DNA from 4 places in the Vibrio sp. KUL70 genome. Region 1 is predicted to be linked to each of the others. Evidence: predicted binding sites of a transcription regulator. Region 1 holds the regulator's gene; each other region holds the start of a gene.
The links. Region 1 encodes CRP, which controls carbon source genes, mostly activating them, when cyclic AMP is high. Its sites were predicted from a motif close to TGTGANNNNNNTCACA; they were not measured.
Positions count from the first base shown of each region.

Region 2: a site for CRP is predicted at 2,506-2,521, ahead of AC6I7V_RS17970 (glycogen/starch/alpha-glucan phosphorylase). Genes of this name have one in related genera too.
Region 3: a site for CRP is predicted at 3,053-3,068, ahead of rppH (RNA pyrophosphohydrolase). Genes of this name have one in related genera too.
Region 4: a site for CRP is predicted at 3,690-3,705, ahead of ectA (diaminobutyrate acetyltransferase). Genes of this name have one in related genera too.

Region 1 covers NZ_AP045834.1:2,783,236-2,790,932, forward strand. The annotation lists gene AC6I7V_RS12540 (ABC transporter ATP-binding protein) at 1-1,516, shown strand, start outside; gene AC6I7V_RS12545 (TIGR02444 family protein) at 1,513-2,001, shown strand; gene AC6I7V_RS12550 (hydrolase) at 2,144-3,121, shown strand; gene AC6I7V_RS12555 (YheU family protein) at 3,206-3,418, shown strand; gene AC6I7V_RS12560 (phosphoribulokinase) at 3,496-4,365, shown strand; gene crp (cAMP-activated global transcriptional regulator CRP) at 4,607-5,239, shown strand; gene AC6I7V_RS12570 (DUF1338 domain-containing protein) at 5,417-6,208, opposite strand; gene astD (succinylglutamate-semialdehyde dehydrogenase) at 6,416-7,697, opposite strand, start outside.
Region 2 covers NZ_AP045835.1:879,604-887,300, forward strand. The annotation lists gene malT (HTH-type transcriptional regulator MalT) at 1-2,091, opposite strand, end outside; gene AC6I7V_RS17970 (glycogen/starch/alpha-glucan phosphorylase) at 2,659-5,112, shown strand; gene malQ (4-alpha-glucanotransferase) at 5,244-7,424, shown strand; gene glgB (1,4-alpha-glucan branching protein GlgB) at 7,600-7,697, shown strand, end outside.
Region 3 covers NZ_AP045834.1:545,583-553,279, forward strand. The annotation lists gene vpsR (cyclic-di-GMP-binding transcriptional regulator VpsR) at 1-620, shown strand, start outside; gene AC6I7V_RS02410 (hypothetical protein) at 931-1,053, shown strand; gene AC6I7V_RS02415 (DUF1127 domain-containing protein) at 1,161-1,412, shown strand; gene AC6I7V_RS02420 (DUF6482 family protein) at 1,604-1,915, shown strand; gene mutH (DNA mismatch repair endonuclease MutH) at 1,939-2,604, opposite strand; gene rppH (RNA pyrophosphohydrolase) at 3,219-3,737, shown strand; gene ptsP (phosphoenolpyruvate--protein phosphotransferase) at 3,740-5,989, shown strand; gene AC6I7V_RS02440 (sulfite exporter TauE/SafE family protein) at 5,998-6,789, shown strand; gene lgt (prolipoprotein diacylglyceryl transferase) at 6,843-7,664, shown strand; gene AC6I7V_RS02450 (thymidylate synthase) at 7,674-7,697, shown strand, end outside.
Region 4 covers NZ_AP045836.1:104,374-112,070, reverse strand. The annotation lists gene proX (glycine betaine/L-proline ABC transporter substrate-binding protein ProX) at 74-1,081, opposite strand; gene proW (glycine betaine/L-proline ABC transporter permease ProW) at 1,078-2,160, opposite strand; gene proV (glycine betaine/L-proline ABC transporter ATP-binding protein ProV) at 2,165-3,352, opposite strand; gene ectA (diaminobutyrate acetyltransferase) at 3,806-4,357, shown strand; gene ectB (diaminobutyrate--2-oxoglutarate transaminase) at 4,373-5,641, shown strand; gene AC6I7V_RS20430 (ectoine synthase) at 5,656-6,042, shown strand; gene AC6I7V_RS20425 (aspartate kinase) at 6,120-7,544, shown strand.

The DNA.
Region 1 (7,697 bases):
AGGCTTCAGCCAAGACCAAATGAGTTGGAACCTGACGCAGTTTTCCGGTGGTTGGCGTATGCGATTGAACTTAGCGCAGGCTCTATTGTGTCGCAGTGACCTACTGCTACTCGATGAACCGACCAACCACTTGGATTTAGATGCTGTGATGTGGCTAGAACGCTGGCTGCAAACCTACCCTGGCACACTTATCCTGATCTCGCACGATAGGGACTTCCTAGATCCAATCGTCAACCGAATCGTTCACGTTGAGAACCAGAAACTCAATGAGTACACGGGTAACTACTCTTCTTTCGAAAACCAACGTGCCCAGAAATTAGTCCTGCAACAAGCGATGTATCAGAAGCAACAGAAGCAGATGGCGCACATGCAGAGCTACATCGACCGCTTCCGCTACAAAGCATCGAAAGCACGCCAAGCACAGAGCCGTATCAAGGCACTCGAAAAGATGGAGCAAGTACTGCCAGCTCAATTTGATAACCCATTCAGTTTCGAATTTAGAGAGCCTGATGCCCTACCAAATCCTATTTTGATGATGGATGAAGTGTCCGCAGGCTACGGCGATAATCTGATCCTCGAGAAGATCCGCTTAAACCTTGTTCCTGGTAGCCGCATTGGTCTACTCGGTCGCAACGGTGCGGGTAAATCGACCTTGATCAAGCTACTTTCTGGTGAGCTGAAACAACAAGCCGGTGAGCTTAGCTACTCGCAAGGTGTCAAAATTGGTTACTTTGCACAGCATCAACTAGAAACCCTGCATCCAGAAGAGACGCCACTGCAACATATGATGCAGATTGCCCCAAAGCATACTGAGCAACAACTGCGTGATTACTTAGGCAGCTTTGGTTTCCAAGGAGATAAAGCGCTGGATAAGGTCGCACCTTTCTCTGGTGGAGAAAAAGCGCGCTTGGTGCTGGCTCTGCTGGTTTGGCAAAAACCGAATCTATTACTACTCGATGAACCAACCAACCACCTAGACTTAGACATGCGCCAAGCACTCACCATGGCATTGCAAACCTTCGAGGGCGCAATGGTGATTGTATCGCACGATAGATACCTACTGCGTGCGACAACCGATGATTTATACCTAGTGCATGACCGTCAGGTCGCGCCTTTCGACGGTGATCTAAACGACTATTACAAATGGCTCACTGATCAGCAAAAAATCGAGCGTAAAGAGGCACAGGCGCAAGCACCAGCCAAAGATGGCACCAACAGTGCTGCCGCCAAAAAAGAGCAAAAACGCCGTGAGGCAGAATTCAGAAAACTGACCGCCCCGCTGCGCAAAAAACTGACTCAGTTCGAGAAGCAAATGGATAAGTTCACTGCGGATCTAGAGGAAGCTGAACAGCAATTGTCTGACACTTCTCTGTATGAAGCCGAAAATAAAGCTAAACTTAATCAAGTACTCGCACTACAAGCCACCAGTAAATCTCAACTGGAAGAGGTTGAAATGGAGTGGATGTCTGTTCAAGAAGAGCTTGAGCAGATGGAACAAGATATGGAAAACTTATGAGTTCAGAGCATGCACCGACAACGCTGACGCTAGAGAGACTGTGGCAATTTAGTCTCAGTTATTACAGTGCTCGCGGCGTTAAAGATGCATGTCTGACCCTACAAAACCAATATCATGGTAACGTCAATCTACTGCTGCTCCTTAAATGGTTAGACGAGCAGAAATTGACCTTCAAAGATACTGAGTGGCACAACATTCAACGGTGTTTGAGTCGCTCAGAATCCCTACTGCTCAGTTATCGAGAACTGCGTAAAAACCTCAAACCTCACGTGGTCGACTCACTGTATCGAGAAGCACTGCAGTTCGAACTTCAACTCGAAAAACAACAACAATCGGATCTGGTCGACTGTATCAATCGCCTTCCGCTGACATTAAACCCAGATAGACCACTAGTGCTGCAGTACTGTCGCTTGCTTTCTGCCGAGTCTCTATATGAGTTCTTTTCAGAACCACTGTCACCCGAAAAGCATAGCGTAAATAATTAGATACTTATTTTTCAATACATTAGCTGCGTCAATTCTTGGTCAACACTCATCACTCACCACTTGCACACCGAGTCAAGATAGACCAAGCTCAAAGAGAAACACGAGTGATATCTCAACCCCAGAGAATGATGGAACCTCTACTATGACAATTTTTACCGCTGCGACTGGCCTATCTAACCCCCACCTTCAGACTTTGGTCCCTAGGTTTATTCGTAAACAGGCACTGTTCCACCCTCACTGGCAAACACTTGAAACTCCAGACCATGACTTTCTCGATTTAGCCTGGAGTGAAGATCCGAATAAAGAAGGGCTCGATAGCAAACCAATTTTCGTGCTCTTTCATGGTCTTGAAGGCAGTTTTGAGAGTCCCTACGCTAACGGTCTTATGAACGCCTTCGCCGAAGATGGATGGTTATCGGTAATGATGCATTTTCGTGGCTGCAGCGGTAAGCCCAACCGCCTAGCTCGTGCGTATCACTCCGGAGAAGTGGAAGATGCCCGCTTTTTCCTAAGAAACTTACATGCTCAGTTCCCTAATAATCCTAAGGTGGCGGTCGGAATCTCCCTAGGCGGTAACATGTTGGCCAACTACCTCGTTGAGTACGCGGATGATCCGCTACTCTCTGCAGCAACGATCGTATCAGCGCCATTTGATCTTGCCAGTTGCTCAAGTCGAATTGAACAAGGATTCTCTAAGGTCTACAAACAGTATTTGCTGAACTCACTTAAATCTAACGCGCTCAAGAAAGAGAATCTGCTTGCAGAAAAGTTAGGCATCACCGCAAACACGATCAAGAAAATCGAGAAGTTGTATGAGTTCGACGATTTGATCACTGCGCCTCTGCATGGCTTTAAGAATGCGCAAGATTACTACGCGCAATGTTCTGCACTACCAAAGCTTAATCGTATTAAGTTACCTACGCAGATCATTCACGCTAAGGACGATCCTTTCATGACCGATGATGTGATTCCGAAATTCATTCTGCCGGATAACATTGATTACCGACTATTCCAGAAAGGTGGACACGTTGGCTTCATTACCGGTAGCACCTTCAACCCTAAATTTTGGTTGGAAGAAGCACTGCCGGCCTACTATGAAAGTATTCAGGATTCGGCATAATAGCGCCACATTGAGGTCAACATTCAAACACTGAACCTCAGTAACCTTTAAACATATCCATGAACATAAAAGAGAGATGTATTTATGATCATTCCATGGCAAGAGATCGCCCCTGAAACTTTAGAAAACCTCATCAAGGAGTTCGTGCTCAGAGAAGGCACCGACTACGGTGATGTTGAGATCTCACTGCAATCCAAAATCGACCAAGTAAAACAGCAATTGCAATCTGGGGAAGCGAGTATTGTTTTTTCTGAACTGCACGAAACCGTCGATATCCAACTCACAAAACGCTTCTAGGCTGCCATAAAAAAATAGCCGTGTTATAGTGGAAAACGATTGCTAACAAGTAAGTTATTCTAACGACAAGGGTTGTCATGTCCGCTAAACATCCAATTATTGCGGTTACGGGTTCTTCAGGAGCCGGTACCACCACTACCTCAGAAGCCTTCCGAAAAATGTTCAATATGATGGACGTGAAGGCTGCTTGGGTTGAAGGGGATAGTTTTCACCGCTTCACTCGACCAGAGATGGACGTCGAGATCCGCAAAGCGCGTGAGCAAGGGAAACACATCAGCTACTTCGGTCCGCAAGCCAACGATTTCGGAGCATTAGAAGAGTTTTTCCGCAAATACGGTAATGAAGGTACAGGACAGGTTAGACGCTACCTACACACCTTTGACGAAGCAGTACCTTACAATCAAATGCCAGGCACTTTTACTCCTTGGCAAGAGATCCCAGAAAACTCTGATGTGATGTTTTACGAAGGCCTACATGGTGGGGTTGTCGATGGTGATGTCAATGTATCGCAACATGTTGACCTGCTGATTGGCATGGTGCCCATCGTTAACCTAGAGTGGATTCAAAAATTCGTCCGAGATACACGTGATCGCGGGCACTCACGTGAAGCGGTGATGGATTCCATTGTTCGTTCAATGGACGACTATCTCAACTACATCACTCCACAGTTTTCGCGTACCCATATCAATTTTCAGCGAGTACCGACTGTTGATACTTCCAACCCACTTAACGCAAAAGGCATCCCTAGTCTTGACGAAAGTTTCGTAGTTATTCGTCTGCGTGGTATCAAAAACGTCGACTTCCCGTACCTGCTCGCTATGATTGATGGCTCATTTATGTCTCGTCACAATACACTCGTTGTGCCTGGCGGGAAAATGAGCTTTGCTATGGAGCTCATTGTAAGACCAATCTTACAACAGCTCATTGAAACGGGAAAAATCGGCTAACGGAATGGCGTTCTGGTTGATTACTTTTCATACCGTGATCATGTGCACAATTTTGCGTAAAAAATCGTAGCTAGGTCACGATTAAAATCAAGAAATAGTGACTGAAAAAGGATACTATTCTTAACCGAAACACAAGATAGCTTGCAGCACAGAACAAGTGTTCTTATCCTAAGAAGTCAAATTCAGGCTTAGCTAAAATATGGAAAGCGGCAAGCATACCCTGCAGAGGAAGTGAGATATTATGGTTCTAGGTAAACCTCAAACCGATCCAACATTAGAGTGGTTCCTTTCACACTGTCATATTCATAAGTACCCTTCAAAGAGTACTCTGATTCACGCTGGTGAAAAGGCAGAGACCCTGTACTACATCGTGAAAGGTTCTGTGGCAGTTCTTATCAAAGACGAAGAAGGTAAGGAGATGATTCTTTCTTACCTAAACCAAGGCGACTTTATCGGCGAGCTTGGCCTATTCGAAGAAGACCAAGAGCGTACTGCATGGGTTCGTGCAAAATCTCCTTGTGAAGTTGCAGAGATTTCTTTCAAGAAATTCCGTCAACTTATCCAAGTGAACCCAGACATCCTGATGCGTCTTTCTGCTCAAATGGCAAGCCGTCTACAAGTTACCAGCCAAAAAGTTGGTGACTTAGCGTTCCTTGACGTTACTGGCCGTATTGCACAAACGCTACTAAACCTAGCGAAACAACCTGATGCGATGACTCACCCAGATGGCATGCAAATCAAGATCACTCGTCAAGAGATCGGTCAGATTGTTGGCTGTTCGCGTGAGACTGTAGGTCGTATCTTGAAGATGCTAGAAGAGCAAAACCTAATTTCTGCTCACGGTAAAACTATCGTTGTTTACGGTACGCGTTAATCTCGATTAACCGATAAAAATTCAAAAGCCACCAAATGCGAATTTGGTGGCTTTTTCTTTATCGATTGAAGATACGAGATACGAGATACGAGGTACGAATGGAACACATAAGGCTTTCGCCTTGTTAAGCGAAGCGTACCCGTATCTCTAGAGTCAAACGCGTGCTCATATCTTTCTTTAACCGTTGGTACTCTCAAAGATTTTGTCAGCCGATGCTGCAACAAAACCGGTGTAGAGATCGCCATTCGCCATTGGGTAGCGCTTAGCAAACTCATAGAAGCCACCAGGCACCAATTCAGTTCCCTCAGAGAACTCTACCTTCACTTTATCTGCCATTGTTGATGACTGCTCTAACAGCACCTCTGGAGAGCCTTTCACTTGGCCGCCAACACTGTTGATTGTAAAACCGGACTCACTCAAATGACCATTCACGGCTTGCACTTCAGAGAACGCATTTAACTGGTTCACACTCACGGTAAAGTGGTTAGCACCATAACCATGCGCGGACAACCAAGACGCGTATTCGCTCTCTGTCGCCAGTTGTTTGTAATCTTGGAAATCCAAGTCCCACAGACGACCGCCATATAGGAAATCTTGCCCCTCTAGCTTGCTTGCATCCACTTGCGCAACCAACTTAGCCACGATCGCTTGTAGCTCTACCGAACACTCTTCCACTTTCAGCTCACTAATGAACACTTTGGGTTGGGTTGGATCTGGGTGTTCAAAGTGCTTAGCCACGAGTTTCTTGCTTTCAAACAGGTAGTCACCACACGCTTTGTAACCAAGTGCTAAGAAAGGTTTAGCCAGCGTCTCGATCCCCAAAGGCGCAACATTAAACGTACGCAACGCAATGTGATCATTGATAAGGTCTTCCTCTTCTTTCAACAGCTGATGTACCTTCTCAGCAGATGGGCAGAGGCGTTCGATGTAGTCATCCCAGAGGGATTTGAACAGTAGATCGGGTGTCATGGTGACTCCTTGTCGGGTTCTAGCAAGCTCAAGCTAGAGAGTTGGATTAGAAAGAGTGTGGCTGCGAGACAAAGTCAGCAGCCATCAGCTTGTGACATACTTATTTTATTGTTATATCTCGCTAGGTCAGACGCCCAGCGAATAATCCAAAGGAGGTCAAACTTCCCTACCTCCCATTGTGATTTTTGTTGTAGGTGGTCGTTGTTGCTACAGCTCGATACCAGGGCTGAAAGTCGCTGGAAGCTGCGTTTCACGGCCTTCCATCGATGCCATTGGGTATGCACAGTAATCCGCTGCGTAGTAAGCACTCGGGCGTAGGTTGCCTGAAGCACCTGGGCCACCAAATGGTGCGTCACCACTTGCGCCTGTTAGCTGACGGTTACGGTTAACAATACCTGCACGGATGTGATCAACGAAGTATTCCCACTCAGAGTCGTCTGTTGATACAAGGCCTGCAGACAAACCAAAACGGGTGTCGTTCGCCAATTCAACCGCTTGCTCTAATGAGTTGTAACGAATCACTTGTAGTAGTGGGCCGAAGTACTCTTCGTCTGGCAGCTCTGCAATGTTAGTTGCATCGATGATGCCCGGAGTGACGAATGCAGCTTCACCAGCTTTCGCTTCTACTAGGCTTACGCCACCTAAAGATTGCAGGTTTGCTTGCGCATCTAGAATGAACTTAGCCGCCGCTTCTGAGATTTGTGGCCCCATGAAAGGAGCAGGCTCAGCGAACGGTTGGTCTACACGAATCTTTTTGGTTGCTGCCACTAGACTATCGAGCAGTTGATCACCTTTCTCACCCACAGGAACATACAGACGACGTGCACAAGTACAACGTTGACCCGCACTGATAAAGGCAGATTGGATAATGGTGTATACCGTAGCATCAACGTCACCAAAGTGTTCGCTGATCACCATAGGGTTGTTACCCCCCATCTCTAGTGCCAGCATCTTACCCGGTTGACCCGCAAACTGACGGTGCAGTATGTGACCTGTGTTAGCGCTGCCCGTAAATAGCACGCCATCTATGCCTTTCGCATCCGCTAGCGCAATACCTGTCTCTTTAGCACCTTGAACAAGGTTAATAACACCAGCAGGTAGGCCAGCTTCTTGCCAAAGCTTCATCGCGAACTCACCTGTCCACGGTGTCTGCTCCGATGGTTTGAATACAATCGTATTACCCGATAGCAATGCAGGAACAATATGACCATTAGGCAGGTGACCCGGGAAGTTGTAAGGCCCAAATACCGCCATGACACCTAGAGGGCGATGACGCAAAACGATCTGGTTACCTGCCGCTTCACGTGATGATTCACCTGTACGGTCGTGATATGCACGAATTGAGATAGCAATCTTACCCGCCATCGCACCCGCTTCAGTGCGAGTTTCCCAAATTGGTTTACCCGTTTCTTTGGCAATGATTTGTGCGATCTCTTCGCTGTTCTCTTTCACTTTTTCCGCAAACTTAAGCACTATCGCTTCACGCTCA
Region 2 (7,697 bases), on a different replicon from region 1:
GATGTTACGCCACTGGAGCTGGCAGAAGTGGTTACTCGCTGACTCAGGGCGAACTGCTACGTTCAACCAATCTTGAATCGAATCTTTATCTCCTTTCACTTGCCAGAACAGTAGAAGTGAAAGAGAGGCGTTCGCTGTCCAATCTACATGATAAGTGGATTGGCGCAGAAGGTGCTGAATCTGGTCGATAAATTTGGCCGCTTTATCAATTTCACCACGGCTCAGTGCAATGCGAGCTAGCATAGAGTAGCTGTGCAGGTGCTTGCTTGGCGAGTGGTGACCGAGAATATCTAATCCTTTGTAGCAGCACTCCTCCGCTTCGTCTAAGCGGTTCCAACACCAACAGATCTGAGCACGCACGCGCAACAGGAATTCATGAAGTGGTACGTATTGTAGTTGATGTTCTTCGATAAGCTTAAAGGCACTGTCTTGAAGTTCGAAAGCCGCTTGAACGTACCCCTGTGCTATCAGGATTTCGCTCTGTTGCAAAATCGCCCACAGTGCTTGATGGTATACCTGATATTGGCGTGCCAATTTCTCGGTTTGTTGCATCATAGGCAATGCGCGGCTTAAGTTGCCCATTACATGGTTAACTTCACCTACAACCGAAGTGGCAACGATACGGCTGCGGTAGACGGTAGTATTGAGTTGGCTTAGTGCCAATTCTGCTAGCTCGAGTGCCTTTTCAGGTTCGTTGCTGTTAATGGCAACTTGGGCTCGGAGTGCGTTGTACTGACCTTGCTGCTGGGTATCAAGCTCAATATTACGGGCCTGATATTGAGACTCTGCCTCTTCTAACAGTGTGCCTACTTGGTCATAGCGGTGTTGGCTCTGCGCTAACCAAGCACGCAGCATCGACAGTTTTGGGTCACTGTAAAGCTGATCTGGCGTTAGCTGTTTGATCGCCATCTCTAATGAAGAGAGTTCCCCTTGGTTAAACATCTGCCAGCCGTGAGTACCTAAGATCTGGACAATTAACTCAGCATTGTTGGCTCTTTGCGCATGGCGAAGAGCTTGGTGAGGCGTGTTCTGTTTTAGCCACGCTTGGGCGGCTGCATTGTGCAGTTCTGCTTCTTGCTGAGGGATGCGCGCTTGACGTTCGTGAGCTAAAAACTCAGCGAATAGGTTGTGGAAACGGTACCAGTTTTTCTCACCCTCTAATGGGTAGATAAACAGTCCAAACCGGTTGAGAGACTCAATCATTCCTAGTGCGTCTTCACGTTGAGTGAGTGCACACACCAACTCATCATTAAAGTGATCTAACACAGAGCACTGCATTAAGAAGTGACGAGTCTCTTTGTCCAGTAAATCAAAGACTTCTTCTACTAAGTAATCCCAGAGGTGGGCGTGATTAAAGTGAGAAACCGATTCTGCCGATTGAGCAAGTGTACGCTTTTGATGCTGTGCTTGTAGAGCTATCAACTGCAGTGCGGAAGGCCAACCTTCTACATAGGCACAGATGCTGCCCGCAGTGATGTCATCAACGCCGTCTGTAACGCGTTGATTAAAGAAGCGAGTAGTTTCTTCCGTATCAAATGCCAACGAATCGTTACCTAGTTCTATCATCAGGTCACGTACGCGTAAGTTTGCTGTGCCAAGTGGTGGTGTCCCGCGACTCGTGACAACAAGCGTTAAGTTGTCTGGCATATGTTTCAAGAAGAAACGCATCGCTTCATGCACATCGTCATTGTTAACAAGGTGGTAATCGTCGAGTACAAGGAAGCACTCATGATGAAAGTTCGCCATTTCAGCGAACACTTCACTCAATAGGGAGTGCAGTGATGAGAACTGACGTTTTTCCGCTAATTTTTGCGCGTTAGGGCAGGCGTTTTGCGTCGCTTTATTGAGAGATTGCAGCAGATAGTTGATGAAACGGAAAGCGTCATTGTCGCTATCGTCAATGCTGTACCACCCTACGTTAGGTTTATCCACCAACCATTGAGCGGCCATCGTCGTTTTTCCGTAGCCTGCAGGGGAGCGGAATAATACAAGCTTATAGCAGTCGGCATTTTGCAGCAGATCTAATACGCGTGGTCTTAAGATTGCGTTGTGTAATCGCCCCGGGCGAGTCAGTTTAGACGGGATCCACATGTCGAAGGTTACCTATTCCGTAGCTCTTATCTCTATAGGGAGAGTCGATTGTGTATAACCGACCATCAGAACAAAAGCCGTTATGAATTAATTCTGAGGCTATGTTACGTGAAGAAAAATGGCACAGACCATGATCAGCCTCAGAAATCTTGCACTGTGGCATGTTTTGACTCAGCTACGCCCTATAAATGTGACATTAATCACCAAATGATGTGGTTTGCGATCGTGATATTGCTCAGTTCTACACGTGAATTTATGTAAAAGGTGAGAATAAGAAAAATATTTCGTGATCCAAATATCAGAACTCGCAAGAAAGTGAAAATAGGTAAACAAAAATTTCATCATTCAAAGTTAAGTTATGGAACGGGGGCTTGTGATCATAATCACTCCTATTTTTTATTCTGGAGCTGAACATGAGATTTAGATCACTAACCCAACGTCAGTACGCCCCCTACGCCCTTTCATCTACTCCTAGTCAGCCGTTAGACCGGGATGATGTTTAGTTAATTGTGACCATGCACGATATGTCACAGATGAATTAGAAAAAATAAAAGCGAGATTTCTGAAATGAAAGCAACTCAGCAAAAAACTTTTGATAAAGTGTCGTTCCAAGAAAGTGTTAAGAAACATCTGTCTGCAACCTACGCAACAACAGTAGAAACAGCGGACAGCCGCGCATGGTACCTAGCAATGGGACGTGCTCTAGCAGAACTGACAACATTCGATCTGCTTGCTACTGAAAATGATGAGAAGATTAAAAACGCCAAGAGCGTTAACTACCTATCTCTTGAGTTCCTCATTGGCCGTCTAACAGGTAACAACCTGATCAGCATGGGTCTTTACGAGCAAATCACTCATGCAATGGAGGAGTTAGGTCAAAACCTGACGGATCTTCTAGAAGAAGAGCGTGACCCATCACTAGGTAATGGTGGCCTAGGTCGTTTAGCAGCATGTTTCATGGATTCGTGTGCAGCTCAAGAATTCCCAACAGTCGGTTACGGCTTACACTACGAATACGGCCTATTTAAGCAGTCTTTCGAAGACGGTCGCCAAAAAGAAGCGCCAGATGCATGGCGTGGCGTTGAAGGTTACCCTTGGGAGATTGCTCGCCCAGAACTGGCACAAGAGATCGGTTTCTACGGTCACGTTGAAGTGGTTGAAGAGAACGGGAAACAAGTTCGTAAATGGGTTCCGGGCATGTCTGTTAAAGCAATGCCTTGGGATCTACCAATCGTTGGTTACGAGTCAGATACTGTTTACCCACTGCGTCTTTGGGAATGTCAGGCTATTGCGCCATTCTCACTAGCAAGCTTCAACAACGGTGACTACTTCGAAGCACAACACGCGCTAATCGATGCTGGTAACATCACTAAAGTTCTATACCCGAACGACAACCACGAAAAAGGTAAGACTCTTCGTCTAATGCAGCAGTACTTCCACTCTGCAGCGTCTGTTCGCGATATCCTACGTCGCCACGAAGCAGCAGGTTTTGCTCTAGCGGATCTGCCTAAGCAAGAGACTATTCAGCTGAACGACACGCACCCAACAATCGCTATCCCAGAGCTAATGCGCATCCTTATCGATGAGAAAGGCCTAGATTGGGATACCGCTTGGGATATCAGTGCAAACACGTTCGCATACACGAACCACACACTACTTCCTGAAGCTCTTGAGACTTGGTCTGAGTCGCTAATCCAGCGCCTACTTCCACGTCACATGGAAATCATTTTTGAAATCAACCACCGCTTCCTACAAGAAGTTCGTAAGATGTGGCCTGGCGATGGTGAGAAGCAAGCTAAGCTGTCTATCATCCAAGAAGGTTTCCACCGCATGGTTCGCATGGCAAACCTATGTGTAATCGGCTCTTACAAAGTAAACGGTGTAGCGGCGCTTCACTCTCAGTTAGTTAAGAAAGACCTATTCCCTGAATTCAACGAGATCTTCCCAGGCAAACTGACTAACGTAACAAACGGTATTACGCCACGTCGTTGGTTGAAGTTCTGTAACCCAGGCCTGTCTGCGCTAATCACAGATAAGATTGGTTCTGAGTGGCCGGCGAAACTTGAGCAGCTAGAAGGTATTGCTAAGTACGCGACAGACGCGAAATTCCAAAAAGAGTTCATGGCTGTTAAGAAAGAAAACAAACAGCGTCTTGCTGATTGGGTTCAAGAGAACATGGGTATCGAGCTAGATACTAACGCTATCTTCGACGTACAAATCAAGCGTCTGCACGAGTACAAGCGTCAGCACCTAGACTTGCTACACATTCTATCTCTGTACCACCGTATCTTGAATGAACCTGGTTTCGAGTGTGAGCCACGCGTATGTTTCTTCGCAGCGAAAGCAGCACCAGGTTACCACCTAGCGAAAGAGATCATCTTCGCGGTGAACAAGATTGCTGAGAAGATCAACAACGATCCACGCATTGGCAACAAGCTAAAAGTGGTATTCATCCCTGACTACCGTGTAAGCATGGCTGAAATCATTATCCCAGCGGCAGACGTTTCTCAACAAATCTCGCTAGCGGGTAAAGAAGCATCGGGCACGGGTAACATGAAGATGGCTCTAAACGGTGCTCTAACTATCGGTACGATGGATGGTGCGAACGTTGAGATTCGCGAAGAAGTTGGCGAAGAGAACATCTACATCTTCGGCCTAGACGTTGATGGCGTTCAAGCGGTGAAAGCGCAAGGTTACAACCCTTACGACTACTACCACGCAGACCCACTACTGAAAGCGTCACTAGACCTACTAACGGGTGAAGAATTCACTCCAGGTCAACCAGGTCTACTACGTGCGACGTTTGATAGTCTGCTCGATGGCGGCGACCCATACCTATGTCTGGCGGACTTCGCTTCTTATGTGAAAGCACACGAAGAGATGGACAAGCAGTACAAAGACCAAGCGGGCTGGGCTAAGAAAGCCATTCTTAACACCGCATTGGTTGGTAAGTTCACATCAGACCGCTCAATCCGCGACTACGTGAACAACATTTGGAAACTAGAAGCGGTTAAACGTTAATAGACTCCAGACTAGCCAAGGCAGTTTCTGCCTTGGCTCAATTAGTTGGCTCAAAGCTAAATTGAAAATTAATAAACTTAGATAAATAACCCTACAAAATAGAAAATGCTAGCGCGTTTTCGGAGAGAGCGATGAAAGAACAAAGCGTATTAAAACAAGTCGCAGAAATGGCAAACCTTGCCGACAGTTACGTAAGTGCGTGGGGCGATGAAGCACAAGTATCTGACGAAACACTAACTCGTCTATTGGCTTCATTAGGCTACGACACAAGCAGCGACGACGCTCTGCTTAAGTCAGCAGAGAAAAAACACAAGAAAGATGTATTAGATCCAGTTCTTGTCTTGCGCGATGGTGAGCCTGTAGAGGTTGCACTAAATCTAGGTGTGAGTGCTCGTGAAAGTGAGTTCAGCTGGCGTTTAGAAACTGAGCAAGGAGAGGTACTTGAAGGCTATCTTCAATCTCAAGTTGTACGAGACGAACGTGCAGAGGGTGGCCCTTTAGTGTTTGCATTGCCAAGTGATTTGGCATGGGGTTATCACAAACTTGTGGTGAGTCGTAAGCGCCGTAAAAAGCCTTACGAAATGACGCTTATTATTACGCCAAAAGCGTGTTTCAAACAGAGCCCAATTGAGCAGGGAAAGAAGCTTTGGGGTCCAAGTGTTCAGCTTTACACGCTTCGCACTCAACACAACTGGGGTATCGGTGACTTCGGTGATCTCAAGCAGCTTGTGGCGGACATCGCTTCACGCGGCGGTGATTTCGTGGGTCTTAACCCAATTCACTCTCTGTTTCCAGCAAACCCAGAAGGTGCAAGCCCATACAGCCCATCTTCACGCCGCTGGTTGAACATCCTGTACATCGATGTGAGCTCTGTACCTGAGTTCGCGTTGAGTGCAGAAGCGCAACAAACAGTAGGTAGCGTAGAGTTCCAGCAGCGTCTGCAGAAAGCGCGCGATGCTCACTGGGTTAACTACACAGAAGTGTCTGAGCTGAAGATGAGCATTCTTCCGCTACTATTCACTGAATTCAAACATCGTCACCTAGATAAAAACAGCGACCGTGCACAAGCATTCTTGTCGTTCGTCGAAGAGGGCGGTGATAGCTTAATGCATCAAGCAGCGTTCGATGCACTGCATGCAGAGCTTCACGCAGAAGATTCAAACATGTGGGGCTGGCCTGTATTCCCAGAGAAATACCGCACATTTGAAAGCCCGGCGACTCAAAAATACATCAAAGAGAACATTGAGAAAGTACACCTATACATGTACCTACAATGGCTCGCTGATTGTCAGATCAATGATGCGCAATCTTTAGCAGAAGAGAAGGGCATGGCTGTCGGCCTTTACCGTGATCTTGCTGTAGGTGTTGCTGATTCCGGTAGCGAAACTTGGGCGGATGAAGGCAACCTAGTAATGGATGCAAGCATTGGTGCTCCACCAGACATTCTAGGTCCTCTAGGTCAAAACTGGGGTCTTCCACCGCTAAACCCAGAAGTACTTCAGGCGACGGGCTACGATGCTTATATCAAGCTACTACGCGCAAACATGAAGCACTGTGGTGCACTACGTATCGACCACGTACTGGGTCTATTGCGTCTGTGGTGGATTCCCAAAGGTGAAGATGCAACACAAGGCGCTTACATCTACTACCCAGTACAAGACATGCTAGCGATCCTAGCGCTTGAATCACACCGCTATCAGTGTTCGGTAATTGGTGAAGATTTGGGCACTGTGCCTGATGAAATCGTTGACATCTTAGCGGATGCTGGCGTTCACTCATATAAGGTATTCTTCTTTGAAACATCGGAAGAAGATGGTGGCTTTATTTCACCAAAACACTACGCATCACAATCAATGGCGGCACTGTGTACGCACGATATGCCGACACTGCGTGGTTTCTGGCACTGTGATGATCTGAAAATGGGTCAAGAGATTGGTCTGTATCCGAACCAAGAACAGTTGAATGGTTTGTTTGATGATCGACTGGAGTGTAAGCAGGGCATCTTAGATTCTGTGGCATGGCATGGTTTCCTACCGGATGGTGTAGGTCGCGATGCGAGCCAAGTACCGATGGACTCTTACCTAGCAGAAGCGCTACAACTTCACGTTGCGGCTGGATCTTCGACGCTATTAAGCGTTCAGCTTGAAGACTGGCTAGAGATGGATCAGCCAGTAAATATTCCAGGTACGGTAGACGAATACCCTAACTGGCGTCGTAAGTTATCGATGAACCTTGATGAGATTTTTGCGCATGATGGTGTGAACCGTATTGCTTCTCGCTTGACTGAAGTTCGTGAAAAAGCAGGTAACTAATATGTTTGAGTGGCCCGATAATACTGAGATTTTTGCTTGTTGCATAAGAAACTATAATCTTGGTCACTCAAAGGTTTTCGTACGTCAGGTACAATAAATCGTCGTTATATTGCCCGCATCCATAGCGGGCATTTTTATTTTATATTTTTTGGATGTTTGGTTAGGGAGAAAGGTTTTGGAAATGAGTTCAATTTCAAAGCAAGAACAAATATATACCCAACTATCACAGGCTTCGTTTGCAGACCCATTCTCATGTTTAGGTCCATATCTTCC
Region 3 (7,697 bases), 880 kb from region 1:
TCAACGATATTTTAGCTATGCCTAGAGACCAGCAGGTGAATCTGCTTAAGTTTTTGCAAGAAGGTAAGGTTGAAACTTCAAAAGGCCTGCGCTCTGTTGATGTACGTATTTTAGCTTCAAACTCCTCAGATATAGAGAAGGCTTTGATTGAAGGCGATTTTAATGAGGAGCTTTATCACTACATCAATGTACTACGAATACATGTTCCGAGCTTGAAAGAGCGTGTCAGTGATATTCCAATTCTGGCAAACCACTTCTTGCACGATTACTCCAAAGAGTTCAATGCACAGGCTAAGAACTTCTCAGAATCGGCGGTCACGGCACTGTCTCGCTACCACTGGCCGGGCAATGTACGTGAGTTGATGAATCAAATTAAGCGGGTGGTCCTGATGTCTGATTCGATCATCATTGATGAAGAGCATCTTGATTTGCCAAAACAGCAAGATGAGAAGCGCAGTTTGAAAAGTATTCGAGAGCGATCAGAGCGCGATGCTTTGATTGTCGTTTTAGAGTCGCATGCAGGACAGGTTTCTCTAGCAGCGAAGGAGCTGGGAGTTTCACGAGCGACTATGTATCGTCTGCTCAATAAGCATAATCTGATATCTGAAGGGATAATTTAGAAAACACCACCACTTGAGAGCCACGCATTGCGTGGCTTTTGGCTTTTTTGGCGAAGCTTTTTATCTGATTGAAAAGCATGAACAGAGATAAGCTCTATAAATTTATATAATCATAGTGAATATCTTATGCTCAACATCATATGCAATTGGGATTTTGGGTGAATGCTTTGTTTTCAGATTGTTAACAGATTAGTGGTTGAATAATGTTCTCGATTGGATAGAATTTAATCGTGAAAGCAATGGTTTGCTAACAAGCCAGAAGCATTCAAATCACATCTTTTTGGATTAATTAATTAGCTTGGAGGCGCAAATGAAACATTTCGATTTTATTCAGCACATTTGCGCGTCGTTCGATCCTAGCACTGACTTGGTGGCTGCTATGCCACGTCTATCAGTAATGGCCGATCGCAACACCCAAGATAAATCTAACTAATTAATCCGTACCCATACTTGGCTGCGGAAAAATAGCAGCTAAGACATATCTACCTCTTATTTCACGCTATTTTTCCCCAGTCTAATCCCACTACTGGAGAATATATTATGCGTCACTCAGTTTACCTAAAATTAGCCACAGTTCTTATCCGAGCCGATCTTCGTCACGAGGAGCGAGTCTGGAAACGGAAAGTCCGCCGCAGTGCCTACGATCTTCCTTGGGAGAATCCACATCTACTAAAAGATATCGGTCTAGAAGTCGATGGACGACCAATCGGATTATCAGAGCCTGAAACCGTCACTATCGAGCGCCGAGTTCGCCATCTTCGTCGTGTCTTAAGTGCGCGAATACCGACGTAATACTAGGGAGTGATGGCACCTGTCACTCCCTAGGATAAAGAAATAGGTGCTGGTTATGGTGTCGGAGGGGGATCTCTGAATCAGTACCGTTGAAAAGAGGGGTAATACGCTCCTCTTTTCATATTTTTTATGAGGTTGTTTAGCAAACAAAGTCAGTTCTACTAAGCTAAAGATATTGATGGAGGTGAGGTATGCAAAAGCATCAACTAGATATGTGGTTGCATGGCGATCATAAAGACTCTTATCGAACACCCAAGGTGTATGTTATCGGGTGTTCTGATATCCCAGAGTATCTATTAGCAGTGGAATATAAGCATAAATTAGAGCCAGTTAAGCAAGGTGGAGAGCCAGTACACTTTGGATCGCTGGACCAGGTCAAAGAGGAGCTCCTCAGGCTTGGTTTCGATAAGGCCTATTTACGCCTCCACAACACTTATGACGAGTTTGGTAGTGAGCCAAGCCAACGCTATTGCGATATAGAGTTAGCGCTGAATCCACATTAAGTCGTTGTTACAATTGCTCGTTATCAAGCGTAGTGTTTTGTCAGAAGCTGATGAGTAAACTGAGTTCTTAAATAGAAGCCGCGCGGTTTGGTCTTGATTGGCTTTCCACTCGCGCCGTACGCCTCAGTTAAGACTCGGCTGTGTGCTGCTTTAGGTCTCAGATGTAGAGCTTCGCCGTGACGAGCGGTGATCTGCTCAACGTTACCTAACACGATCAACTCCATCAGTTCTTCCCAGTCTCTTTGAAGTATCTCTTCTTCTTCTCTGCTTGGCGTCCACAACAGTGGTGATCCTACGTGACGATCTGCCAACGGGATCTCGCGCTCTCCCTCAACTGGGATCCATAACACTTTGGATAATTTGTTGCGAACGTGACTGGTTTCCCAAGTCAGCCCTTGAACGCCCATTAAAGGAGCAACACAGACAAAGGTGGTCTCTAATGGCTTGCCACTGTAACTGATCGGAATGCTCTTAAGCTCAATGCCCAAATGTGCGAAGTCCTGCTCTGGTTTACTCCCAGCTGGCGCACCAAGGTGCCACTCCAACAGCTGTCCAACCCAGCCTTTATCTCGTTTCAGATCTTTAGGCATGGTCATTTCAGCTTCCTCAGCCAGTTCTTGAAAGGTCATACCGGCAATGGCGTAGGCTCGCTCTAGCAGCTCCGCTTCAGTTTGTGGTTCAGGTTTCATAACACATCGAGTTGGTAAAACGCCGATTTTATCAGATTCGAATGAAAATGCAGTGTGGTTAATAAACGATCATAGTGGCGGTTTACAGATCAATTCTACGGTTATCCACAGGCTAGGAGTCTAAAATCCTATAAAAACAAACCAGTGGATAAATAAACAGGGGTTTCGAGAGGATAAAATGCTTGCCAAATAGCGTGTAAACTGAATCTTTGAATGATGAGTGTGGATAAAGCTAAGGCTGGTTGATCTTTAACCATGTTGAGTTTTCAAAAGATCATTTGAAAAATGTAATTCTAGTTTAGCGATTAATTTAATTTAAGTATTTGATTTTTATGTATTATTTTTTATGTCTAATTGTTGTTGGTTTGGGCTGTTGATGAAAGTATGGATTAAAAAAAACGTTTGCGGTGAATTCTTCACATAGTTATTCACAGAAAAGGTGAATAAATGTGGTCTATGTCTCACTATTGTGTGGGTAACTATTTTGTGAGTAAAAGTTATCCAGTTTTAAGAAATTATTCATAAATATAGCCCTAATCACGTCACGAAGTTTGCTCCGCTTGGGGATATGTGGAAAAATCAGTGTAATTAAAAATTTAAATAGAGGTTGGCCAGTGATAGATGGCGATGGTTACCGATTAAACGTTGGTATTGTAATCTGTAACAACCATGGTCAGGTCTTCTGGGCTAAACGATACGGGCAACATTCATGGCAATTCCCTCAAGGGGGAATCGATGAAGGTGAAACTCCGGAGCAGGCAATGTACCGTGAGTTATATGAAGAGGTTGGCCTTACCAAAAAGGATGTAAAGATCGTCGCAACAAGTCGTCATTGGTTACGCTATAAGCTACCCAAACGACTGGTTCGATGGGATTCAAAACCTGTCTGTATTGGACAAAAACAGAAGTGGTTTCTTCTGCGTTTAGATTGCGATGAGTCGCGTATTAACATGCAACGTGGAAGTACACCTGAATTTGATGGTTGGCGTTGGGTAAGTTACTGGTACCCTGTTCGACAAGTTGTTTCTTTCAAGCGAGACGTATACCGCCGTGCAATGAAAGAGTTCGCTTCTTTAGCTATGCCATTTAAAGAGCGGAAAACAAAAGGAAAACGCAAACAGCGTAGAGGTTAAGCATGCTCAGTCAACTAAGGGAAATAGTTGAACACGTATCTAGAGTTGAAGATGTCTCAACCGCATTAGATATTTTAGTAAAAGAGACGTGCAGCGCAATGCAGACTGAGTGCTGTACTGTGTATTTAGCCAACAATGATATGCAGCGCCTTGAGTTGATGGCAACTCAAGGCCTCATTTTTGAAGGGAACAGTATCCATATTGGGTTTGACGAAGGTTTAGTCGGCTTGGTTAAACGCAGTGCTGAACCTATCAACCTCGCGCAAGCTTCTGCGCACCCTGCCTATAAGTTTTTCCCAGAACTTGGGGAAGACGTTTATCACTCTTTTCTTGGAACACCGATTATCTACCGTAAGCAAGTGCTTGGGGTTCTGGTCATCCAGCAAAAATCGCCACGCTTATTCAGTGAGATGGAGGAGTCGTTTCTCGTTACTTTGTCTGCACAATTAGCGGTGATTGTCGCGCATGCGCAAACACAAGGTATGTGGTTGTTGGAACATCAAGATCAACCTTCGACTAAAGGGATCGCTGCCTCATCGGGAGTGGCGATTGGTGAGCTGTGGTGGGATAATACCCAGCCAGAGTTAACCGATGTGTATCCTGCTTCAACGCTTGATATCGAACGTGAACATGAACTGCTCGCGGTCGCAGTTGAAAACGCACTGAATGACTTTAAGCGCATGCGTAAGCGTTTAGACAGTGATATCAACAAAGACGCTCTGGCGATCTTCGACCTGTTTACCCACCTTTTGAATGATCCGATGTTGCGCAATGATCTCAAGGCACAGGTTCAAAAAGGGGATAAAGCCGATTGGGCACTGAGACAAGTCGTGGAGAGCTACTCAAGTCGTTTTGCTCGTATGTCTGATCTCTACCTACGTGAACGAGCGCAAGATATTAGAGAGCTTGGACAGCGTCTACTCTATTTCTTACACAATTCAGAACAAGAGCAGCACTCTTTAGAGAAGCCAATCGTATTGGTAGTCCGTGAGCTCACAGCGTCTGTATTGGCTTCGATCCCGAAAGAGAAGTTGCTGGCGGTGATTTCGCTAGAAGGTGCAGCGAACTCTCACGCTGCCATTTTATCACGCGCTCTAGGTATTCCATCGGTAATGGGAGTGACTCTTAATCTTACCAATGTGAACGGTAAGCAGGTCATTGTTGACGGCTATAGTGGCGAGATTTTCATTGAGCCGACTCAAAACTTATTGAAAGAGTATCGAGAGCTGATCCTCGAAGAGACAGAGCTCTCGACAATGGTGAATCGTGATATTCACCTACCCGCCAAAACACAAGACGATCACCAGGTCGAGATTTTACTTAATGCGGGCTTGAGTGCTGATACCAACATTGCACTCAATCAAGGCGTTGATGGCGTTGGTCTGTATCGAACTGAGATATCTTTCCTTCTGCAACAGCGTTTTCCTTCAGAAGATGAACAAGTTAAACAGTACCAATCGGTGCTGGAGAGTTATCCAGACAAGCAGGTTGTGATGCGAACGCTGGATATTGGTGGTGATAAAGCTCTACCTTATTTTCCGATTGAAGAGGATAACCCCTTCTTGGGCTGGCGTGGTATTCGATTCACGCTCGACCATCCAGACATCTTTATTATTCAGCTAAGGGCTATGCTCAGAGCCAGCTGTGGCAGTCAAAACCTTAGCATTCTTCTACCCATGATCTCCGGTGCGCGTGAGCTTGATGATGCATTGAAGCTTATCAAGCAGGCGTACGAAGAGGTGTATGAGATTGATGATCGTGTTTGTATGCCACGTATCGGGATCATGCTTGAAGTCCCTTCAATGCTTTACTTATTGCCATTGATTGCTGACCGTGTTGATTTCGTTTCAGTTGGTACTAACGATCTCACTCAATATTTATTGGCGGTTGACCGGAACAATTCTCGTGTCTCTGATGTCTATGAATCTATGCATCCAGCAGTGATCATGGCGCTCAAGCAGATTCACGATACTTGTAAACAGTATCAACTGCCGGTGTGTATTTGTGGTGAGTTAGCGGGTGACCCGATGGGTGCACTGCTATTGATCGGTCTTGGTTATCAAACTTTGAGTATGAACACCTCGAATGTGGCAAGGATTAAATATCTGATACGTCAGTCTTCATTGAGTGATTTACAAGATTTAGCAAATAATGCACTCGTGCAGCCGTACGGCAGTGACATCTATAGTATGATGCTGTCCTATTTCGAACAGCGTGAATTTGCCGGCTTTATCAGAGCAGGTAAAAAATAGGATTAAACGTGTCATACGAACTCATTGGATTGCTAGCGGGCCTTGGCGCCGTTGTTGGTGTATTGGCTGGCTTATTGGGCATTGGCGGAGGCTTGTTGGTCGTCCCAGCATTGTTGTTCTTATTGCCTAAAGCGGGTATTGCACATGAGATTGCGATGCAAATGGCGTTGGCAACCTCTTTGTCGACCATTATTGTCACTTCTGGCTCTTCTGCGTTGAACCATTTGAAACTTGGTAATGTTGAGATGTTCGTGGTGAAGTGGTTGATGCCTGGTGTTGTGGTTGGCGGCTTTATGGGCTCTTTTATTGCCGATTCCATCCCATCTCAATATCTCCCTAAAGTATTTGGCATCATTGTTTTGTTGCTGGCAATGCAAATGCTGTTGTCGATACGTTCTCACAGCCAAAAGACTATGCCGGACCCAGCAAAAACAGTCGCATGCGGTGGCGGTATTGGTGTGATCTCCAGCTTAGCCGGAATTGGAGGTGGTTCACTGTCTGTACCTTTTCTGAATCATCATGGGGTTGAGATGCGTAAGGCGGTCGGCTCTTCGTCGGTCTGTGGTTGCGTGATTGCCATTTCGGGTATGATTGGTTTTATTTGGCACGGTTCGTCGGTTGAATCATTGCCTGCGTATAGTTTAGGTTACGTTTATGTGCCTGCGTTAGTGGCTATCTCTTGTACTTCGGTACTTACCACTCGCACTGGTGCTAAGTTGGCAACACAACTGCCAACGCCTGTATTAAAAAAAGTGTTCGCCGTCTTTTTAATGTTTATAGCCGCAAGCATGCTGCTGTAGTGTACTCCTCTTAGCCGTTGGCTAATTCTTTTATTCTAGATAGAGAGCTAAATATGTCTCAGGGTTTTATCGAATTCCCCAATATCGATCCTGTTCTGATTGAACTAGGGCCAATTTCTGTTCGTTGGTATGGTTTGATGTACCTTGTTGGTTTTGTGTTTGCGATGTGGCTAGCTAATCGCCGTGCAGACCAACCAAACAGTGGTTGGACTCGCGAGCAAGTCTCAGATTTACTATTTGCTGGTTTCTTGGGGGTTGTTATCGGTGGTCGTGTTGGTTACGTGCTGTTTTACAATTTTGACCTTTTCCTAGCGGATCCTCTGTATCTCTTTAAAGTATGGACTGGCGGCATGTCATTCCACGGTGGTCTGCTAGGTGTTATTACCGCAATGTTCTGGTATGCGAAAAAGAACGGTCGAACCTTCTTTGGCGTAGCCGACATGATCGCGCCATTGGTGCCGTTTGGCTTGGGTATGGGGCGTTTAGGTAACTTCATGAACAGCGAATTGTGGGGCCGAGTGACGGATGTGCCATGGGGTGTCGTCTTCCCGAATGGAGGCCCACTGCCTCGCCACCCATCTCAACTGTACGAAATGGCGCTTGAAGGTATTGTTCTGTTCTTCATTTTGAACTGGTTTATTAAGAAGCCTCGCCCATTAGGTTCAGTTTCTGGTCTGTTCCTTGCTGGATATGGTACATTCCGCTTCTTAGTAGAATATGTACGTGAACCAGATGCACACCTAGGTCTGTTTGGCGGATTTATCTCAATGGGTCAAATCCTGTCTCTACCTATGGTGATTATCGGTGTTCTTATGGTGGTTTGGGCATACAAGCGCGGTCACTACAAAGATGAAGTCCCAAAACAAACGAAGTAAGGAATTGGTGTGAAGCAGTATTTAGAACTCTGT
Region 4 (7,697 bases), on a different replicon from region 1:
GCCAAGGCAGTTTTAAAGAAAAAGGTAACATAAGTGCCTGAAGCAGACACTTATGGGAGGTATTTGCGATCGCTTACAAGGCGGCTTTTTTCGCTTCAGAGATCCAGGCATCAAATTGTGCTTGGTTAGCCTTAATCCAGCCGTTAACATGAGATTCGATATCGCCTGAGCTATTCTTACCTTGGCTCATCATCATATTTTGCGCGCTTACATCGTTAATGTTGAGCTTGATGATCTCAAATAACTTTGCTGCGGCTGGGTTCTGCTCTGCGAACGCTTTGTTAGCGACAATGCGCATTGAGTTCATTTCAAAGCCGTAGTTCTTACCATTTGGTAGAGTAGTGTCGACATTTTCTCGTTCACCAGGTAATGCGGAAAACGGTACTTCCAACCAAACTACATCTTTACCAGGAACAAGCTCACCACTTACCCAGTATGGAGTCCACGTGTAATACAAGATAGGGTCGCCTTTTTTGTAACGAGAAATCGTGTCGGCAATAATCGCGGCATAATTGCCTTGGTTGTGCGTGACATTATCTCTCAATTCAAAGGCACTAAGTTGCTCCTCAATGACCATTTCACAACCCCATCCAGGGTTACACCCCGTCAAGTCTGCTTTACCGTCACCGTTGGCATCAAACAGCTTGGCTAGTTTGGGATCTTTGAGCTGGCCGATGTTGGTAATGCCGTATTTTTCGGCTGTTTTTTTGTCAATCAGGTAACCTTGTGCCGCACCACTTACATAGTTGCCATGACGGTAGAATTTTTCATCGCCTCCTGACATGGCGTATTTGTCTGCGTGAAGCGGGAACCAACCAACTGCTAGAAACGTCGCGTCGCCCTTAGCAATCGATGTGTATGCAACATTGTAGTCTACTTCTTTGGTGTCTTTGACGTCATACCCCAAAGCCTCAAGTGCTCGGTTCACAATCAAAGTTTGAAAGGTCTCTTCCGCAACAGTCGATTGAACGGGTTGAACAGAGACGCCCTCTCCCGGAAGTGTGTTCGCCGATACTGAGTAGGACAATGCAATACTTGATAATGCACTGATTGAAATTGCTTTCTTCCATGAATCGCTCATTTTAAATTCTCCTTAAGTAATGCTTTTGAAGGTTTAGATTGCTTGATTATTTTTGATACAAAGGCGATTGGCCCCGTTTGATACCAGCGCGTCTTGGTGTCTCCCACGTTTTGACCGAGCTCTTGAGTAATGCGATCCAACAAAATGGCGAGTACAACAATACCCAATCCACCCACGGCAGCTAAACCCATATCGAGCCTACCGATACCTCGCAGAACCATTTGTCCTAAACCGCCTACAGCAATCATTGACGCGATGACAACCATAGATAAAGACAACATTAAGGTCTGATTCACACCAGCCATGATGGTCGGTAGAGCAAGAGGCAATTGAATGCGGTAAAGCATTTGTTTGTCATTGGCACCAAAAGCATGCCCTGCTTCAATGAGCTCTTCTGGTACTTGTTGTATACCTAGAATGGTGAGTCTCACCACTGGCGGTAAAGCGAATATGATTGTCACAACGACACCCGGAACATTACCGATGCCAAACAACATGACTATTGGAACTAAATAGACAAAAGCAGGTGTTGTTTGCATGGCGTCAAGAATGGGACGAATAAACTTGGCGGCAGTATGACTACGCGCTAGCCAAATACCGAGCGGGAGGCCGATTAACAAACAGAAAAACACCGATGTCATGACCAGAGAAAGTGTCGTCATGGCTTGCGACCATGCTCCAATCAAACCTATAAACGTCAACGATAGCAATGTTGCAACACCAAGACGTAAACTTGAAAACTGCCACGCAAGCAGAAACAAAATCATAATCATGAAAGGTGCTGATGTAGATACCAACGCGGTTTCAAATGACGTTAAAATAAAGTCGATTGGGACACGAATCGCTTGAAAAAGTGGTCGACCATGTTCAACCAACCAGTTGAGCCCTGATTCCACCCATGAGTCCAGTGGTAAAACTGATTCTTCAAAAGGGTTTAGAACATCGAAAGGCTTTTGCTCGACCGTTTCGCTGCTTAACCAATCCGCGGACGTGCTAGCTTGACTTGCCCCCCACGGATCGCTGCTCGCCGTTTCACTACTTTGTGACCACGGGTCATTTTGAGCTTGTTCTGATGACATGGTGCTACTCCTTATCCAAAGTTTGAAGCAATCTTGACTTACTGATCATCCCAAAGTACTTGCCTGAATCATCAACCACAGGGACTGGATAAGGGGCTTCTGCCACAGAGCCTAAAATGTCATTGATAGATTGTTCTGGATCGAGCGTGATTGTCGAATCCAGCTCAGCACTTGATAGGGAACGGTTTTCTTTGTATGCCAAACGGAGGGAGTCGAGTGAAACGATACCTGAGTAACGGTTACTCTTATCGACAATGATGCCGAACTCGCGGTCATTATCGGTCAGTAGTTGCAATGCGGAGGCGGGTCCATCATGTTCTGACTTCTTAAACACAGCTGCAGGTGTTTTCTTCGCGATGTCTTTGGCTGTCAAAGCGCTCGAAATGTTTACCCCTTTGAAAAAAGCGGCAACATAGTCATTAGCTGGCTTGTGAAGAATTTCATCCGGTGTACCCACCTGAACCACATCGCCGTCTTGCATAATGGCAATACGATCGCCAATACGCATCGCTTCGTCTAGGTCATGAGAAATGAATACGATCGTACGTTTATCATCATTTTGCAGGCGAATAAGCTCATCTTGCATTTCGGTTCGAATCAATGGATCGAGCGCAGAAAACGCTTCATCCATCAATAAAATATCAGGGTCGCAAGCCAACGCTCGCGCTAAACCGACTCGTTGTTTCATACCTCCAGATAATTCATCTGGAAAGGATTCGTTGTAAGCGCTCAACCCAACGCTTTCGAGAGCTTGTGACGCGTAGGTTTGACGTGTTGCCAAGTCCATCCCCGCCAACTCCAACCCAAATGCGGCATTCTCTAACACCGTCATGTGTGGCATTAACGCGAAATTCTGAAACACCATGGAGATGTTGTTACGTCGGACAGCTCTGAGCTCTTCTGCGGAGATCGTGGCAATATCTCGCCCTCGAAACAGAACACTACCCTTTGTTGGCTCGATGAGACGGTTGAGCAGGCGGACTAGTGTCGACTTGCCTGAACCGGATAGTCCCATGATGACGAATATCTCACCTTCATTAATCGAAAGAGAGGCATCGTTGACACCTATCGTAAGTCCTGTTTTGGCGAACACTTGGTCTTTATCTGCGCCAGATTCCATCATAGAAAAAGCGCGTTCGGTGTCTTCTCCAAACACCTTATAGAGTCCCTTAACTTCCAGTATGGGAGCCATGAAAATAATCCTCCTTTGGATGCACATTTGCACTTATATTTTGTACTCTAAACAAAATTTGAACCTAATTCAAACAAATTGGCGTTGAGCCTTCTTGCAACTCAGCAACTGTTTTAGATTCTCGATTTATAACCCAAGCCACAAAAAGACATTAAAATATTGATATTAAATAAAAAACACAAACAACCTTCAGAATAAATGCCTATCCAAAGTAAAACATAGCAATATGGGTTTTCATTTTCAGTATCCGACTCAACTCAATTGCGCCAGATTTAAATATTACTGAACTAAACATTAGACATCGAACAAAAATCAACCCCAACAAACCCCAATGAAGTGTGATTTATATCACAAATATACAGCTAAACGTTCGTGTTACTTGCTTTTTACAACGATTTACGTGTGATAATAGATTTAGAAATTAATTAGAACTCAAAGTAAATGCATATCCCTATGATCGTATCAGCACCTTGGGTGGCTTACCCAGAAATCGAAGAGCAGCGCCTTGCTCACAGTTCGTTTAACGAACCCAAAGCAGAAGATGGCGACGAGATTTTCAATTTAATCGCCCAGTGCCCTCCGCTCGACACGAACTCCTCCTACTGTAACTTTTTACAGTCAACACACTTTAGCCAAACCTGTGTGCTTGCTCGCTGTGACAATGAGGTATCAGGTTTTGTTTCGGCGTACATCAAGCCTGATGATCCAACGACACTGTTCATTTGGCAGGTTGCAGTTTCTCCCAATCACCGTGGTAAAGGCTTGGCCTATCAGATGATTAAGTCACTGCTAACAAGGGAAGTTTTAAGAAGCATAGAAGCGATTGAAACGACGATTACTCAAGATAACAGCGCATCTTGGGCGTTGTTTAAAAAAATTGATCAAGAAAATGATCAGAAGGGGCGTGTTTCGACCTTTCTTGACCACGCAACACATTTTAAGGGAAAGCACGATACTGAGTATTTGTATCGCATCCCACTAAAACCCACTCAAACCAAAGGATAGATAAACGGTTTAATCATGGACATTTTTGACAAACAAGAATCACAAGTACGTTCTTACTGTAATAGCTTCCCAGTCATATTTACTAAAGCAAAAGGGTGTTGGCTAGAAACAGAATCAGGAGAAAAATACTTAGACTTTCTTGCTGGTGCTGGGTCACTCAACTACGGCCACAACAACCCGATTTTTAAAGAAGCGTTGCTTAACTACATTGAGAGTGACGGTATTACACATGGGTTGGACATGCACTCGAGCGCGAAAGCAGATTTCTTGAAGGCACTGTACAAGCATATCCTTCAACCACGAGGCTTGAGCTACAAGGTCCAATTCACTGGCCCTACAGGGACGAACGCTGTAGAAGCCGCACTCAAACTCGCGAGAAAAGCCAAAGGACGTAGCTCTATCGTCGCCTTTACCAATGGTTTTCACGGCTGCACCGCAGGCGCTCTCGCTGCCACAGGTAACCAGCACCACCGCCAAGGCGCGGGGACCAGTTTAAACGATGTGACTCGCATTCCATTTGAAGGGTATGCCGACGTTGATGGATTGAAATTATTCGAAACCATGTTGAATGACAACTCTGCAGGCATGGACAAACCTGCTGCCGTCCTTATTGAAACGGTGCAAGGTGAAGGTGGTTTGAATGCAGCTTCTGACGCTTGGTTAAAGCGATTGAGTAACATCTGTTCGAAGCACGACATTCTACTGATTGTGGATGATATTCAAGCGGGTTGCGGGCGCACAGGCACCTTCTTCAGCTTCGAATCTGCGGGCATCAAACCAGATATGGTAACACTATCGAAATCCATTGGCGGTTATGGCTCTCCGATGGCGCTTGTTCTGATGAAACCAGAGCTTGATATTTGGAATCCGGGTGAACACAACGGCACATTCCGCGGTAACAATCACGCATTTGTGACGGCGACGAAGGCAATTGAGGCGTATTGGACCGACAGCGCCCCTTTCGAGGAGCACATCTCAAACTGTTCAGCACTGGTTTCTGAGGTGATCCAGTCTACGCTGCTCCAATACCCGGATAAGTTCGTCGCTCGCAAAGGTCGCGGAATGATGATGGGGATAGAGTGTCGCAGTGGTGAGTTGGCAAGCGATATCGTCAAGCACTGCTTTGAGAATGGCTTAGTCATTGAAACCGCAGGACCAAACGATGAAGTGGTCAAATTTTTTGCTCCACTAACGATCACCGAGTCTGAGTTACAACAAGGCCTAGATATCTTTAAAAATGCCGTTGAATCTATCATCGAGCAACAATTTAAAAAAGCGTCGTAACTGGGAGAAATAAGATGATTGTACGTACATTAGAAGAGTGCCGTGACAGCGAGCGTAGAGTTGCTTCTGAAACATGGGAAAGTGTTCGCATGTTGTTGAAAGATGACAAAATGGGCTTTTCCTTTCATATCACTACCATTTTTGAAAACTCAGAAACACACATCCACTATCAAAATCATCTAGAGTCCGTTTATTGCATGAGTGGTGAGGGCGAAATTGAAGTGGTAGGCGGTAAGACTTACCCAATTAAACCAGGGACGCTCTACATTTTAGATAAACATGATGAACACTATCTTCGCGCCTACAAAGGAAAAGAGATGGTGATGGCATGTGTGTTCAACCCGCCGATTACAGGTAAAGAAACGCACGATGAAAACGGCGTTTACCCACTCATCGACTAAAAAAACGTTTCTCGGCTAGGTCATAACGACCTAGCCACCACACCTGCACAACTCACAATCAAACAAAAGGCTTTAACATGATTTATACCGTAGAGAAAATCGGCGGTACTTCCATGACCGCATTCGATGCTGTTCTAGATAATATTTTAATCAAAGATAGCGAGGAGGAAATGTATAACCGAGTGTTTGTCGTATCGGCTTACTCTGGCATTACTGACGCCCTACTCGAATGCAAAAAAACCAGTAAACCCGGCGTCTATCAATTGGTTGCTAAGCGAGAAGACAACTGGCAGCAAGCGCTAGACTACGTTGAGCAGCAAATGTTACTCACCAATGAACATATGTTTGCAGATCCGATGAATCGCATGCGTGCGGACAAGTTTATTCGTTCTCGTATTTCAGAAGCGAAAGTGTGCATTTCGAATATATTAGAAACCTGCCAATATGGACAGTTTTCACTTCGTCATTACTTGCCCCAGGTTCGAGAATTTCTTGCTTCCATTGGTGAAGCGCACAGTGCGTACAACACGGCGTTGAAGCTAAAAAATATGGGCTACAATGCTCGTTTTGTAGATTTATCTGGCTGGGACACACAAGTGCCAGCGAGTTTGGACGAATGTATTCTCCAAGCATTTTCAGACATCGATACAAGTAAAGAACTTCCTATTGTCACTGGATATGCGTCATGTAAAGAAGGGCTCATGTCCACTTATGACCGCGGCTACAGCGAAATGACATTCAGTCGAATTGCCTCATTAACTCATGCTGACTTGGCCATCATCCATAAAGAGTATCACCTGAGTTCGGCAGATCCTCGTGTCGTTGGAGCTGAAAAAGTACTCCCATTGGGAGAAACAAATTACGACGTTGCCGATCAACTTGCCAACCTCGGCATGGAAGCGATTCATCCCAACGCAGCGGCTGGTCTGAGAGAGAGTGGCATCGAACTACAAATTAAAAACACGTTCGAACCTCTTCACCCTGGCACACTGATATCAGGGGAATACCGCCCCACTATGGATAAAGTGGAGATCATCGCAGGTAAAGAGAAAGTATTCGCTCTACATCTATTTGATCAAGCGATGGTTGGCTGTGTCGACAATGTCAGCTATGACTTAATGGAGATCATCACAGATACTCGCGTTAGACTTGTCGGAAAAGAGATGAACGCCAACTCGATGACGTACTACCTAACAGGAAGTACCGATGCGTTAAATAAAGTGCTTTATAAGACGGAGAAACGTTTCCCGCAGGCCAACATTAAAGGTCGAATGGTTGCCCTGATCTCTGTTATTGGTTCTCAATTTGATACCAATGAGGCACTGGCTAAAGGCGTCTTGGCTTTAATGGAAAAAGATATCACTCCGATCGCCGTTCATTCATCAATACGTAATGTCAATGTGCAGTTTGTCGTTGATGACAACGAGTATCAAATGTCTATATGTGCGCTGCATGACGTATTTTTCTGTCAGCAGAGCCAGATACATAGCGTGGCTATTTAATTGATTAGCATTAGCAATACTCCCCTTAGAGCTAACTTCAACAGTTAGCTCTATTTATATCTATCAACATCACAGCCTGAATTTTTCCGTTTTGAAACTTATCGAATCATTTGACGTAACTTTGCCGACATAATGTCAGTAGAGAACACCAAC